One region of the Mesorhizobium sp. KR1-2 genome, then DNA from elsewhere that is predicted to be linked to it. Evidence: predicted binding sites of a transcription regulator. Region 1 holds the regulator's gene; the other holds the start of a gene.

What was found. Region 1 encodes PhoB, which activates phosphate uptake and scavenging genes when phosphate is short. Its sites were predicted from a motif close to TGTCATNNANCTGTCAT; they were not measured.
Region 2: phnC (phosphonate ABC transporter ATP-binding protein) is a predicted target of PhoB. The motif match lies at 6,411-6,427, and genes of this name have one in related genera.

Annotation. Positions count from the first base shown of each region.
Region 1 is NZ_JBDZDS010000005.1:162,848-170,746, forward strand. It holds gene pstB (phosphate ABC transporter ATP-binding protein PstB) at 1-514, shown strand, start outside; gene phoU (phosphate signaling complex protein PhoU) at 562-1,269, shown strand; gene phoB (phosphate regulon transcriptional regulator PhoB) at 1,287-1,976, shown strand; gene ABLE85_RS12450 (ROK family protein) at 1,985-3,223, opposite strand; gene xylF (D-xylose ABC transporter substrate-binding protein) at 3,415-4,458, shown strand; gene ABLE85_RS12460 (sugar ABC transporter permease) at 4,668-6,053, shown strand; gene ABLE85_RS12465 (ATP-binding cassette domain-containing protein) at 6,068-6,856, shown strand; gene ABLE85_RS12470 (CHASE domain-containing protein) at 6,947-7,899, shown strand, end outside.
Region 2 is NZ_JBDZDS010000011.1:59,516-67,414, forward strand. It holds gene ABLE85_RS20010 (Gfo/Idh/MocA family oxidoreductase) at 69-1,241, opposite strand; partial or broken gene ABLE85_RS20015 (sugar phosphate isomerase/epimerase) at 1,333-2,392, opposite strand; gene ABLE85_RS20020 (FadR/GntR family transcriptional regulator) at 2,648-3,379, shown strand; gene ABLE85_RS20025 (amidase) at 3,817-5,121, opposite strand; gene ABLE85_RS20030 (succinylglutamate desuccinylase/aspartoacylase family protein) at 5,284-6,342, shown strand; gene phnC (phosphonate ABC transporter ATP-binding protein) at 6,497-7,339, shown strand; gene phnD (phosphonate ABC transporter substrate-binding protein) at 7,420-7,899, shown strand, end outside.

The sequences.
Region 1 (7,899 bases):
GCTGCGCGCCCGCGTCGGCATGGTGTTCCAGAAGCCGAATCCGTTCCCGAAGTCGATCTTCGAGAACGTCGCCTACGGCCCGCGCATCCATGGCCTCGCCCGCAAGAAGGGCGACCTCGACGCGATCGTCGAGACCAGCCTGAAGAAGGCCGGCCTGTTCAATGAGGTGAAGGACCGCCTGCACGAGCCGGGTACCGGCCTGTCCGGCGGCCAGCAGCAGCGCCTGTGCATCGCGCGCGCCATCGCGGTGTCGCCGGAGGTGATCCTGATGGACGAGCCGTGCTCGGCGCTCGACCCCATCGCCACCGCGCGCGTGGAGGAACTGATCGACGAGCTGCGCCAGAACTACACCATCGTCATCGTCACCCACTCCATGCAGCAGGCGGCGCGCGTGTCGCAGCGCACCGCCATGTTCCATCTCGGCCAGCTGGTCGAGGAGGGGGAGACCGACAAGATGTTCACCAACCCCGACGACAAGCGCACGCAGGACTATATTACCGGGCGCTTCGGCTGAGCCGCCGCTTGGCCGAACCCCACGCGCAGATTGCGAGGACCAGCATCATGGGCAAACACACCGTCACCTCCTTCGACGAGGATCTCGGGCACATCGACCGCCTGCTCAGGGACATGGGCGACCTTGCCGCGGCGATGGTCAGCGCCTCGATCCAGGCGTTGATAAACTCCGACAACGCGCTGGCCCAGCGCGTGATCTCCGACGATGCGGTGATGGATGCCCGCCAGCGCGAGCTGGACGACCGCGCCATCACGCTGATCGCCAAGCGCCAGCCCATGGCGCAGGACCTGCGCGCCGTGGTCGGCGCCATCCGCATGGCCGGCGATCTCGAACGTATCGGCGATCTCGCCAAGAACATCGCCAAGCGCGTCAACGCCGTGGGCGAGAGCGCCATGCCGCGCAGCCTTGCCCACTCGATCGAGACGATGTCGGCCATGGTGCTGGACCAGGTCAACGGCGTGGTCGACAAATATGTCTCGCGCGAGCCCGAGGGGCTAAAGACGCTGCGGGCCGCGGACGAGAAGATCGACGTGAAATACACCGCCGTGTTCCGCGAGCTTCTCACCTACATGATGGAAGACCCGCGCAACATCACCGCCTGCACGCATCTCCTGTTCTGCGCCAAGAATCTCGAGCGCATCGGCGACCACGTCACCAATATCGCCGAAAACGCCTATTACGTGCTGACCGGGCAGCAGCTTCCGCCAAACCGGCCGAAGCTCGACGAAACCTCGCTGGCGACGCCGGCGGTCTGAGGCAGAGCTTCCAAATGATGATTGCACCGAAAATCATGGTGGTGGAGGACGAGGAGCCGCTCGGCGTCCTGCTCCGCTACAACCTGGAATCGGAAGGCTATCAGGTCGAGGTCGTGCCACGCGGCGACGAGGCCGAGATCCGGCTGCAGGAAAACGTGCCGGACCTTCTGGTGCTGGACTGGATGCTGCCGGCGGTTTCCGGCATCGAACTGTGCCGGCGCCTGAGGATGCGGCCCGAGACCGAGCGCCTGCCCATCATCATGCTGACGGCGCGCGGCGAGGAGAGCGACCGCGTGCGCGGCCTTTCCACCGGCGCCGACGACTATCTGGTCAAGCCGTTCTCCACGCCCGAGTTCATGGCGCGGGTGAAGGCGCTGCTGCGCCGCGCCAAGCCCGAGGTCCTGTCCAGCGTGCTCAAGGTCGGCGACATCATGCTCGACCGCGAGGCGCACCGGATCTATCGCGGCAAGACCGAGATCAAGCTCGGGCCCACCGAGTTTCGCCTGCTGGAATTCATGATGCGGCATCCGGGCCGCGTCTTCTCGCGCAGCCAGCTGCTCGACAATGTCTGGGGCGAGACGATCTATATCGACGAGCGCACGGTCGACGTGCATGTCGGGCGCCTGCGCAAGGCGGTGAACCACGGCCGCATGCCGGACGTCATCCGCACCATCCGCGGCTCGGGCTACGCGATCCGCGAAGACTGAGCCGTCGTTCAGGCCGCGCCTTCGGTGCTTGCCGGCGCGGCGCCGGGCGCGAATATCTCGCGGTCGACGAAGGTGAGGGCGTTCATGGTGCAGCCCTCGCGGATCAGCGGCACTTCGTTGGGCTCGATGTCGAAGGATATCTCGCCGTTGTGCTGGCCGCCGGCGGTCTTGGCGATCGCCTCGCGCAGTGCCGGCTCGATCAGGTCGAAAGCGGTCGCGCCGATGCCGACCAGCGCGACCGGCGCCGGGTCGATCAGCGCAAACAGGCTGCCGAGGCCGAAGCCGATGGCCTCTCCGGCGACGCGGAAGGCCTCGCGCTCGGGACCGTCGGCCGCGCGCGCCCGGTCGGCCAGAGCCCGTATCTCCTCGTCCGAAATGTCGGCCAGGGGGGCCTCGTCCTCGCTCCAGCGTCCGGCGTTGCGCCAGATCGCGTAGTTGCCGGCATAGGCCTCCACGCAGCCGCGCCGGCCGCAGCGGCACAGTGCCCCGTCGGGCCGGTGGATCATGTGGCCGAACTCGCCGCCCGACGACTGCGTGCCGGTGAACGGCTCGCCCCTCAGCATCATGCCCATGCCGATGCCGTGCGAGAGCAGGATGGCGATGAAGTCGTTGCGGTAGCGCTCGGGCCGGCGCCAGCGCAGCGCCACCGCGATCATGTTGCAGTCGTTGTCCACCGTGACGGGAATGCCGGTGGCGGCTTCGAGCCGGTCGCCGAATTCGAGATGCGCGTGCGGGGTGATCGGCGACCACAGCATAATGCGCGAGACGGAATCGGTGATGCCCTGCACGGCCATGCCGATGCGCAGCACGCGCCGGCCGGCGGCGCGGCGCGCCTCGATCTGCCGGCACACCATGGCCACGCAGTCGCCGAGGAGCGCTTCGCGCGACATGGTCAGCGTGTCGAGGCGGCGCTCCTCCGCCGCGATGACCTGCCCGGAATAGTCGACCACCGCGACCGCGAGAAGGTGGAGGGAGAGCACAACGGTGACGATTTCGGCGGCATCGGGGGCAAGGCCCAGCGCCACCTGGGGCCGGCCGCGCTTCGAGCTGACTGCTTCCGTCCCCTTGGTCTCGACGAGGATGCCTTCGGCGATGAGGTCGGCCGAGATCGCGGAAATGGTCGAATGGCTGAGGCCGGTCGAGCCGGCGATCTCGGTGCGGGACGGCTGGCCCGCGCGCCGCACGGCCGCGATGACCATGGCTCGGTTGCGCTTGCGCAGATCGTCGTGACGGATCGCCGTCGACATGTTCGGCATTCCTCCCGGCCCCGTAGCGCTGAGCACATTCCAGTTCGCACGCCCCGCGTCAACGGTCATACAAGGATATTGACAGAACTCGGGCCATACGCCATTCTTTTTTTCGAGGCTCGAAAAAATAGCCTCGACCAAGGCCGCAGACCATCGTCATCGCGCCCTGGAGGGGGCGCAGGGAGGAAATCATGAAGAAGTTTGCAACCGCCATGCTGGCGGGTGTTGCTCTGTCCATGTCGCTGGCTGCCGTGGCGCAGGCGAAGGACAAGATCATTGGCGTCTCCTGGTCGAACTTCCAGGAGGAGCGCTGGAAGACCGACGAGGCGGCGATCAAGGCCGCGCTCGAAGCCTCGGGCGACAAGTATATTTCCGCCGACGCCCAGTCCTCGGCGTCCAAGCAGCTGACCGACGTGGAAAGCCTTATCTCGCAGGGCGCCAACGCGCTGATCATCCTGGCGCAGGACTCCAGCGCGATCGGGCCCGCTGTCGAGAAGGCCGTGGCCGAAGGCATTCCGGTCGTCGGCTATGACCGCCTGATCGAGAACAAGGACGCCTTCTACCTGACCTTCGACAACAAGGAAGTCGGCCGCCTGCAGGCCAAGTCGGTGTTCGAGGCCAAGCCCGAAGGCAACTACGTCTTCATCAAGGGCAACGGCGCCGACCCGAACGCCGACTTCCTGTTCTCCGGCCAGATGGAAGTGCTGAAGGACGCCATCGGTGCCGGCAAGATCAAGAATGTCGGCGAGGCCTATACCGACGGCTGGCTGCCGGCCAACGCGCAGAAGAACATGGAGCAGTTCCTGACCGCCAACGACAACAAGGTCGACGCGGTGGTGGCTTCCAATGACGGCACTGCGGGCGGCGCGATCGCAGCCCTCGACGCGCAGGGCCTGGCCGGTTCGGTGCCGGTGTCGGGCCAGGACGGCGACCATGCCGCGCTCAACCGCATCGCGCTCGGCACGCAGACCGTGTCGGTGTGGAAGGATGCGCGTGAGCTTGGCAAGGCGGCTGCCGAGATCGCCTCGCAGCTCGCCGACGGCAAGAAGATGGACGACATCCCGCATGCGGTGAAGTGGTCTGACGGCCCCAACAAGGTCGAGATGACGTCGGTCTTCCTCAAGCCCGTCGCTGTCACCAAGGACAACCTCAAGGCCGTCATCGACGCCGGCTGGGTTGGCAAGGACGTGGTCTGCCAGGGCGTGAAGGCGGGTTCGGTCGCGGCCTGCGACTAGGACGAGACGCTGTCCGGATCATTCGACGCCGCGGTTTGAACGAACCGCGGCGTTTCATTCGGCGGTGCTGCGTGCCCACCGATGCGGGGCACCGCAACACCTTGAATTCCCACATGATCGCTTCCGGAAAATCGATTCCGTTTTTCGAGGGGCGTGCGCTAGGATGCAGCCGGCAACCGGCGCAAGACCGGACCGGGCGGGAGGACGTCATGACCGAAGTGACAACTGAGGAACCCGCGGCGCAGGACACCGTGGGTCATGGGCTCGTGGACCGGGCGCGAGCGTCCGAGACGGGCGCGGTCGGCCGCTTCCTCCAGGCGACCGAACTCGACACGCGCATGCTGGGCATGGTCGGCGCGCTGCTGCTCATCTGGATCGGCTTCCAGTTCATCTCAAGCCTGCGCTTGGGCGTCAGTCCGTTCGAGTTCGACAGCCGGACCTTCCTGACCGCGCGCAACCTGTGGAACCTGTCGGTGCAATCCTCCTCGGTCGCCGTCATGGCGACCGGCATGGTGCTGGTCATCGTCACGCGCAACATCGACCTGTCGGTCGGATCCATCCTTGGCGTGTGCGGCATGATCATGGGCGTCACCCAGGCGATCGTCCTGCCGCGCTTTGGCGGCTATTCGCTTGGCGATCCCTCGATCTGGATCATTGCCCTGGCCGCCGGCCTGCTGGTCGGGCTGACGATCGGCGCCTTCCAGGGCTTTCTCATCGCCTATCTCGGCGTTCCCGCCTTCATCATCACGCTCGGCGGGTTGCTTGTCTGGCGCGGCGCCGCCTGGTGGGTCACCAGCGGCCAGACCGTGGCGCCGATGGATGCCACCTTCCGCCTGATGGGCGGCGGGCCGGAGGGCGCGATCGGCGCGACCTGGAGCTGGATCGTCGGTCTCGTCGCCTGCGCGGCCGTCATCCTGATGCTGGTCTCGGGCCGCAACCAACGCAAGCGCTTCCGTTTCCCACTCCGCCCCGTCTGGGCGGAGACGTTTTTGGGAGCTGTCGCCTGCATCCTCATCCTCGCCGCTGTCCTGGTCGCCAACTCCTATCCCTGGCCGGCTGGCACGGTGAAGAAATATGCCGAGGCCAACAACATCACCATTCCGGACGGCGGGCTGTTCATCGCCCACGGCATCGCCATCCCGGTGCTGATGGCGATCGCGGCCGGTATCATCATGACCTTCATCACCACGCGCACCCGCTTCGGCCGCTACGTCTTCGCGATCGGCGGCAATCCGGAAGCCGCCGAGCTTGCCGGCATCAACACGCGCTGGGTGACGATGAAGATCTTCATGCTGATGGGCTTCCTCGCGGCCATCAGCGCGGCGATCTCGACCGCGCGCCTGAACGCGGCCACGAATGCGCAGGGAACGCTCGACGAATTGCTCGTGATCGCCGCGGCCGTCATCGGCGGCACCTCGCTCTCGGGCGGCGTCGGCACGGTGGCTGGCGCCATGCTGGGCGCGATGCTGATGCAGTCGCTGCAGTCGGGCATGGTGCTGCTGGGAGTGGACACGCCGCTGCAGAACATCGTCGTCGGCATCGTGCTGGTCGCGGCGGTGTGGCTCGACACGCTCTACCGCCGCCGCGTGCACTGAACCGGGAGGCCACGATGGACCAGATACGCACCCCGCTCGTCGAGCTTCGCAACATCTCCATCGCCTTCGGCGGCATCCGCGCCGTGGACGACGCCTCGGTCGACCTGCATGCGGGCGAGGTCGTGGCACTGCTCGGCCACAATGGCGCTGGCAAGTCGACGCTGATCAAGATCCTGTCGGGCGCCTACAAGCGCGACAGCGGTACCATCCTCGTCAGTGGCGAGGATGCCACGATCGGCAATCCGCGCGATGCCAAGAAATACGGTATCGAGACGATCTACCAGACGCTGGCTTTGGCCGACAATGTGGACGCCGCCGCCAACCTGTTCCTCGGCCGCGAGCTCAGGACCGGCTGGGGCACGCTGGACGACGTCGCCATGGAAGCCGAGGCGCGCAAGGTGATGGGGCGGCTCAACCCGCGCTTCCAGCGCTTCAAGGAGCCGGTGAGCAAGCTGTCGGGCGGGCAGCGCCAGTCGGTGGCGATCGCCCGCGCCATCCTGTTCAACGCCCGCATCCTGATCATGGACGAGCCGACGGCAGCACTTGGGCCGCAGGAGACGGCGCAGGTCGGCGAACTCGTCAAGCAGCTGAAGGCCGACGGTATCGGCATCTTCCTGATCAGCCACGACATCCACGATGTCTTCGACCTCGCCGACCGGGTCTGCGTGATGAAAAACGGCCAGGTCGTCGGCACGGCGCGCACCGAGGATGTGACCAAGGACGAGGTGCTCGGCATGATCATCCTCGGCAAATGTCCGCCCGGCGCGATACCGGGGCCGGGCGCCTTGGTCAATGCGGTGTGACGGTACGCGTTTCGGCGTAGAAACCATAGACAAACGTTCTGACAGGCTGCGGATTGCAATAGTTCCGGCACCCGTTACAAAGGGTGGGGTATGAGCGCCCGCCCGTTGAAGAAATTCATTTCTCTTGCGGCTTTCTTGGCTGTCGCATTTGCCAGCCTCGGAATGGCTGGCTTTGCCTATGTCGCCTCGGAGGAGGCAGCACGTTTCAAGTTCGAGGCGACGGTGGACGATGCGATGAACCGCATCGAAGGCCGCCTCGACCTGCATCTGTCCCTGCTGCGATCCACCCAGGCGATCTTCCAGGTACGCGGAGGCAATGTCACGCCTGACGAGTTCCGGGCATACTTCAACGCGCTCGACATCAAGAACAACTTCACTGGCCTGCGCGGCATCGGCTTCCTGGGCTTTGGCAAGGCGGGGAGCGAGCCCGAGCTCGAAGGCCAGATCAAGCACCTCTACGGCGTGCACCGGGAGATCTTTCCGGCCTCGATGCAAAAGTGGCGGACTCCGCTGCTGCTTTACCAGCCGATGAGCGGCCCCGATCTCGATGGAATCGGCTATGACATGTTCGCCGATCCCGCGCGCCGCTCGGCGATCGAGCTGGCGGTCCGCACCGGCAAGCAGCGGGCCACGGGGCGCGTGTTGCTAGGGAAGGAAAGCCGGGTCGGACAGGAACCAGTGCCGGGCTTCCTGATCTTTGCCAGCATCACCCACAAGCCGACGCCGGAGGAGGCCGCCAGCGGCCTGCCGCCGGTAACTGGCCTCGTCTTCGTGGGTTTCCGCACGGGGGACCTGTTCCAGGCCGCGATGGGGTCGGCGCCTCTGCTGCCTATCAGCGCCGAGGTGTTCGACGGGCCGATCGAGGACGAAAACCTGTTCTACCGGACGCCGCCACCGCCCTCGGATGCCTATGGCCAGGACTTCCGCGTGACGCGGACCATCGTCCTGGGCGGCAAGCCTTGGACGCTGCGGTTCCGCCCGGCCGATACCTTTTCAGAGCCATCGTCGCCCACCATCCCGCTCATGCTCGGGCTGTTCGGCCT
Region 2 (7,899 bases), on a different contig from region 1:
CATCCGTTGTCCCAGCCGCAGCCGAATCGAGTGCTGCCCTGCCGCCGGCCCCACCTGTTCCGACGGCGCTACAGCTTCGTCCAGGCCGCGTTCTTCTTCGAAGATTTCACGCAGGCTTCCACGAAGGCCACGCCTTCGACGCCGTCATGGACGGTCGGGAAGATCACGTCCTTTGCCGGCTTGCCGTTCTTGCGCCGCGCAGCGCGGATCGCCTTGGCGGCTTCGGCATAAATCGTGGCAAAACCTTCCAGATAGCCCTCGGGATGCCCGGCCGGCACGCGCGTGACGCGGCCCGCCGCAGGCCCGGCGCCAGCGCCCGAGCGCGTGATGAGTTGCCTGGGCTGGCCGAAGGGCGTGTACCAGAGATAGTTCGGGTCGCTCTGCGCCCATTCGATGCCGCCCTTGGTGCCGTAGACACGAAGCTTCAGCGCGTTCTCGTTGCCCGGCGCCACCTGGCTTGCCCACAGCATGCCCTTGGCCCCGCCCTTGAAGCGCAGCATGACATGCGCGTTGTCGTCGAGCTGGCGCCCGGCCACGAAGGCGTCGAGGTCGGCCGAAAGACTGTCGAGTTCCAGCCCGGTGACGAAGCGGGCGAGGTTGTAGGCATGGGTGCCGATGTCGCCGGTCGAACCGCCTGCGCCCGACTGCTTGGGGTCGGTGCGCCACGCCGCCTGCTTGGAGCCCTTGTCCTCGGCCTTCTCGGTCAGCCAGTCCTGCGGATACTCGGCCTGCACCACGCGGATTTCACCGAGCTGGCCCTTCTGCACCATCTCGCGGGCCTGCCGGATCATCGGATAGCCGGTGTAATTGTGGGTGAGGACAAAGACTTTACCGGTCTTTTCCACCAGTGCGGCGAGCTTCCTGGCGTCGGCCAGGTTGGAGGTCAGCGGCTTGTCGGAGATGACGTGGATGCCGGCTTCGAGGAACGCCTTGGCGGCCGGATAATGCATGTGGTTGGGGGTGACGATGGCCACCGCTTCGATGCCGTCCGGGCGCTTCGCCTCGGCCTTGGCCATCTCCTGGAACGAGCCATAGGTGCGCTCCGGATCGAGCCCGAGCTCGGCGCCCGAAGCTTTCGCCCTTTCGGGATCGGACGACAGCGCGCCCGCCACAAGCTCGAACTCGCCGTCGAGGCGAGCGGCAATGCGGTGCACGCCGCCGATGAAAGCCCCCTGCCCGCCGCCCACCATGCCGTAGCGGATCGGGCCTTCCCTGCGCTCGCTGCGTCCCTCTATCGCCATGTCGAAACCTCCCCTCGCGGCTCGTCCGTCTTGAACCATGTCCTATCCGGTGACCGGAACCTCTCCGCGATCGGGCCGCCGGTTCAGATGCTCAGCAAATGCCCATCATCTTGCGCAGCGCGGAGCGGTCCGTCGCGCCGCCGGCAAAATCGTCGAAGGCCTTTTCCGTCACCCGGATGATGTGGCTGTCGATGAAAGGCGCGCCCTCGGCCGCACCGACTTCGGGATGCTTCAGGCAGCATTCCCACTCCAGCACCGCCCAGCTTTCATAGTCATAGGCGGCGAGCTTGGAGAAGATACCCGAGAAATCGACCTGGCCGTCGCCGAGCGAGCGGAAGCGGCCGGCGCGCTGCACCCAGCCCTGATAGCCCGAATAGACACCCTGCCGCCCGTCCGGATTGAACTCAGCATCCTTGACGTGAAACGCCTTGATGCGCTCGTGGTAGATGTCGATGAAGGCCAGGTAGTCGAGCTGCTGAAGCAGGAAATGCGACGGGTCGTAATTGATGTTGCAGCGCTTGTGGCCGCCGACCGCATCGAGGAACATCTCGAAGGTCGCCCCGTCGAACACGTCCTCGCCCGGATGGATCTCGCAGCAGAGGTCGACGCCCGACTCCTCATAGGCGTCGAGGATAGGCTTCCAGCGCCTGCCGAGTTCGCCGAACGCCTCCTCGATCAGCCCCGCCGGCCGCTGCGGCCAGGGGTAAAGGTAAGGGAAGGCGAGCGCTCCGGAGAAGCTGACCGAAGCCTTCAGCCCGAGATGCTCCGAGGCCTTGGCGCCGAACATCATCTGCTCAACCGCCCATTTCTGGCGCGCGATCGGATTGTTGTGGACCTCCGCCGGCGCAAAGGCGTCGAACTGGCTGTCATAGGCGGGATGCACGGCGACGAGTTGGCCCTGCAGATGCGTCGACAGCTCGGTGATCTCCACGCCCGCGTCGGCGCAGATGCCCTTGACCTCGTCGCAATAGGTTTTGGAGGAAGCTGCCTTCCTGAGATCGAACAGTCGCCCGTCCCAGGTCGGGATCTGCACGCCCTTGTAACCGAGGTCGGCCGCCCATTCCGCAATGCTTTTCAATGAATTGAAGGGCGCGGCGTCACCAGCGAACTGCGCCAGAAATATTGCCCGGCCCCTTCAGCGTCTTTGCCATGCTTCTGCTCCCCTCCTCAAGCGCGTCACCGTAACCGGAATCGCAGGTTACATCAAACCGCCGGCCGGTTCGCGCAGATGTGTTCACCCTTCAACAATCTCTGGGCGGGGCTTCTGCGCCGGGCTTCATGTCTGCGCCGCGAATCCGATGATCCATAAACCGATCGAGGAGACTGTGACGGTGGAGGGGGGTATGATTGCAATCCCGGACCTCCCTCCGAACGCCCCCGGAGGCCCACAAGCAGAGCGCCTGACGATGAAAGACAACAACCTGCTCGCCAAACTTGCCGCCCACCTGTTTTCCTGCTCCGCCGCAGAGACCGGTCGCACTCCCTCCGAACGCGAGCTGGCCGAGCATTTTTCCGTGAGCCGCGGCCAGATCCGCGAGGCGCTGGCGATCCTCGAGGCGATGCGCATCGTGGAACGGCGCGCCAAATCCGGCATCTACCTCACTACCCGCCAGGCGAGCGTGGAGGCCATGGCGCTGTTCGCCAAGGCGGGCGTGCCGCTCGACCCGATCCAGATCTACGAGACGGTGGAACTGCGCAAGATCCACGAGATCAAGGCCGCCGAGCTTGCCTGCTCCCGCGCCACCGAGGAGAACTACGAGCGGCTGCGCGAGATCCTGAAGGAATCCGAGGAACGGCTCGCTGCCGGCCTGGACCTTGCCAAGCAGGACCGAGACTTCCATCTCGAGATCGTGCGGGCGACCAAGAACAGCGTCTTCCATCGGGTCTGCAGCGTCTACTACATCATGGGCGAGCAGCGCCTGCCGATCTATTTCAGCGACCCCGAGCGCGGCCGCAAATCGCATGCCGAGCACATCCGGATCTACGAGGCGCTGCTGCGCCGCGACGGCAACCTCGCCCAGGCGCTGATGAGCGCGCATCTGCAAGGTGCGGAGAGCTACTGGAAGGGGCTGATCGCCGGCACCGAACCCGGCACGGCGCCCAACCAGCCCAAGAGCGCGGCACGGCAGCCCGGATGACGGCTGGGATGGATGCCTGAACTCGCCGGCGTTGAGGGCTTGCGGAAAAACACCCTCCCGCCCCGAGCGGAAGCGATGGCAAAGCGAGGGACGTCCGTGATCGGCTGCCTGCGTGGCCCTACCTCCCGTCGTCCTCGGGCCGGAGCACGAGCGCAGCGAAGTGCGGAGGTTCCGGGGACCCAGGCCGCGGACTCGCAACCGGCAGTCCGAGGCAGGTTTCGCGTCAGAAAACTATCCGGGGAAGTCGGCCCGGCTCTGATCCGCGGCTTTTCCAAGCGTTATCCCGGAGGGGGCGCAGTGATTTGCGCGGATCGGCCTGCACCGCTGCGGCAGCTTTGGCCGACCGGCATGGGTCCCCGGAACCTCCGCACGTCGCTTCGCTCGTGCTCCGGCCCGAGGATGACGGCGGCCGGCGCTATCCACGCTTAGCCGCTCCCCTACCCGGCCCTGCCCAGCGCGGCCTCAACCGCAGTCGCGATGGCGAGCAGGCGGTGGTCGTGGCCGTGGCGGGCAAACAGCATCAGCCCGGCGGGAAGCGCCATGTCGGGCATGGGCAGCGATATCGCGGTGAGATCGAACTGGTTGGCGACCTGCGGATTGCGCAACACGAGATCGTCCGTTCGGTTCTGGGCGGCGATGTCGTTTTCCACCGAGGCGATCAGCGGCGCGACGATGGGCGTGGTAGGCAGGGCGAGGACGTCGACCTCGGCCAGGCGCGCGTCCATGGCGCGGGCTAGCGCCGTGCGCCGCTCGATGAGCTTTATGTAGGCGCCGGCCGAAACCGTGGCGCGGCGCGCCAGCGGCCCGGCGACGCGCGGATCGACCCGCGCCGCGAGAGCCGGATCGGCCAGCCATTCGGCATGCACGGCCGCCGCCTCGATGCCGGCGATGGAGCCGCCGCGGGTGGCGCCGATCATGGCGTCGACGATGTCGTCGATGCCGTGGTCGGCAACGCGGGCGCCGGCCGCTTCCAGCAGGCCGAGACTGTGCCGGAAGCCGGCCTCGACCGCCGGCTCCATGCCCTCCAGCAGGCGGCCGCGCGGCAGGCCGATGCGCAGGCCCGCGAGCGGCACGGCGCGCGGGGCGCAAAACTCCTCGCCGGCCATGATCGCGTCGGCCCGGGCGCAGTCGGCCACGTTCCTGGCCAGCGGCCCAAGCGAATCCAGGGTGGAGGACAGCGGAAACGCCCCCTCGAGCGGCACGCGCCGGGCGGTTGGCTTGAAGCCGACCACGCCGTTGAGCGCGGCCGGGATGCGGATGGAGCCGCCGGTGTCCGAGCCTATGGCAATCTCGCTGGTGCCCTCGCCCGCGGAAACGCCGGCGCCCGAGGACGAGCCGCCGGGAATACGGGCGGGATCGGCCGCGTTGCCCGGCGTGCCGAAATGCGGGTTGGTGCCAACCGCAGTGAAGGCGAACTCGGTCATCGCCGTCTTGCCGACGATGACCGCCCCGGCGCGGCGCAGGCGCTGGACGACGAGCGCGTCGCGCACGGCAGGCGCCGCCTCGCGGCGGATTGCGGAACCGGCCAAGGTGGGCTCGCCGGCGACGTCCAGCAGGTCCTTGATGGAGACGAGCCGGCCGTCCAGGGCGCCGAGCGACACGCCCGCCTTGCGGCGGGCATCGGCGGCGTCGGCCGCGGCGCGGGCGGCTTCGGCATAGACGCGGGTGAAGACGCGCTCCTCGCCCGAGCGGGCCGAGAGGCGCGCGAGGACGGCTTCGAGACGGTCGCGGCTAGACTGCATGGCTCCCCCTGCTTGCCTCGGTCCGGCGCGGTTGACTAAAAGAGATTTCGGGCACCCCGTTCGAGGGCGCTATCCATCTATTCGACCACGGCAATTTCGGGAAACCGGTTCCCATTTTTCGGGCATCCGGTCAAGGCAAACGCAGGACCAAGGAAAAGCACGATGCAGAAGACGATCGAGACGATCAGGGGCAATGGCGACGGGGTGGCTTACGAATTTCCCGTCTTCCGCATCGCGGGTTCGGCAGCCGACGCGCCGAGCGCCTATATCCAGGCCGCACTCCACAGCGACGAGCTGCCCGGCGTGGTGGCGATCGACGCGCTGATGCCGAAGCTGCGCAAGGCCGAGGCCGAGGGCCGCGTGCGCGGCAACCTGACCATCGTGCCGCGCGCCAACCCGGTGGGCCGGGCGCAGCAGTTCTTCGGCGCGACGCAGGGCCGGTTCCATCTCGGCACGCGCACCAACTTCAACCGCGATTTCCCGCTGATCGACCGGCCGGACGCCAGCCTGCTGCCGGGCGACGACGCGCCGCTGAACGCCGACGAGCAGCTTAAGGCACGGCTGTTGAAGCTTTCGCTCGGGCACGAGATCGTGCTGGACCTGCACTGCGACGACGAGGGCCTGCCCTATCTCTACATCCAGAGCGACCTCTGGCCGGCCATGGCCGATTGTGCCGCCTCGATGGGCGTGGACGCGGTGGTGCTGTGGAGCGACGCCTCCGGCGCCTCCTTCGACGAGGCGGCTCTGTGCCCCTATCTGAAGCTGCCGGCCGCGGAGGCGAAGCTGGAGCGCCGCGTGGTGACCACGGTGGAATATCGCGGCATTTTGGACGTTGAGGCCGGCCATGCCGAGGCTGACGCCGAAGGGCTCTACCGGCTGCTGGTGGCGCGCGGCGTGATCGAGGACAAGTCGGTGGAGACGCCGAAGGAATTCAAGGGCGAGGTGGCACCCATCGACCATATCGAGATGATGCCCGCGCCGGCTGCCGGCGCGATCCTCTACGACGTGAAGCCCGGCGACCGGGTGAAGGCCGGCCAGCGGCTGGCAACGATCGTGGCTGCCCCGGGCGAGCAAGGCGGCCGCGTGGAGGTGCTGGCGCCGCAGGACGGCTTTATCCTGACCCGCCGCGCCACCCGCTCGATCCGGGCCGGCGACGATCTGGTGAAGCTGGTGGGCGTGGCGCGCAGCGCCGATGCACGCTCGGGCGCGCTGGAACAGTAGTTCCGAAGGCCGATTTGGGCCCGTCTCGCGTCGCGAGCGGGCCTCAGGGCTGTGCAGCGTAACAAAACTGACATGCAACCGACATGGCGGTTTCATGTTGGTCCGTTAGCGGAGTCTTCCCAAGAGGCTGATACAGCCAAACAGGGAAGCCGCCATGCTCGAAATCCGCAATGTCTCGCGCCGCTTTGGCAAGAAGACCGCCGTCGACAGCGTCGCGCTCGAAATCCAACAGGGTCAGATGGTCGGTATCATCGGTCGCTCCGGCGCCGGCAAGTCGACCCTTCTGCGCATGATCAATCGCCTCATCGATCCTACCGATGGGGCGATTTTTTTTGACGGCAAGGAAGTGTCGGCCCATCGCGGCGGCACGCTGCGCCGCTGGCAGCGCGACTGCGCCATGGTGTTCCAGCAGTTCAACCTGGTGCCACGCCTCGACGTGCTGACCAACGTCCTGCTCGGCCGCCTGAACCATCGCTCCACCGCGCTCAACCTGATGGGCATCTTCTCCCGCGAGGAGCGCGCGATGGCCCTTGGAGCCCTTGAGCGACTGGACATCGCCCAGACCGCGCTGCAGCGCGCCGGCACTCTCTCCGGCGGCCAGCAGCAGCGCGTGGCGATAGCCCGCGCTCTGATGCAGCAGCCCAGGCTGATCCTCGCCGACGAGCCTATCGCCTCGCTCGACCCGATGAACGCCAAGGTGGTGATGGACTCGCTGCGCGACATCAACCTGCGCGAAGGCATCACCGTCATCACCAACCTGCATACGCTCGACACCGCGCGCGCCTATTGCAACCGCATCATCGGCATGGCCGGCGGCAAGGTGGTGTTCGACGGCGCGCCGGAGGAGCTGACGCGCGAGGCCGTGCGCCTGGTCTACGGCGCCGACGCCAATGGCGAGGAAATCTCGGAAGCCATCACCTCCACCAGCATCCGCCCCGAGCGGCTGCGCAGAATAGAATCCGCCGGAAGCCTCGTGCCCGCCTTTGCCGGGCACTGAACGACCGTGATCGTCTCGCCCGCGTGAAGGGCTCAGTGCTGCCAAACCGCAACGACACTTCGACCCAACAGGAGTACACCATGTCGCTCAAGAAAGCCCTTCTGGGCGCGCTTGCCCTCGCCCTCTCGTGCGGCACTGCCGCCCGCGCCGAATCCCTGGAAACCTTCCGCGTCGGCATCCTCGGCGGCGAGAACGAGGCCGACAGCCTGCGCAACTACCAGTGCCTCGCCGACAAACTGCCCGCCGCGATCGGCGTCAAGGAAGTGAAGCTGTTCCCGGCCACCGACTATGACGGCGTCATCCAGGGCCTGCTGGGCGGCACGCTCGACTACGCCGAGCTCGGCGCCTCGGGTTATGCCAAGATCTATCTTGCCAACGCCGATGCGGTCGAGCCGATCCTGACCACGGTGCAGACCGACGGCTCCAAGGGCTATTACTCGATCATGGTCGCCCGCAAGGACTCGGGCATCAAGACGCTCGCCGACATGAAGGGCAAGAAGCTCGGCTTCGCCGATCCGGACTCGACCTCGGGCTACCTGATCCCCGTCACCTCGTTGCCG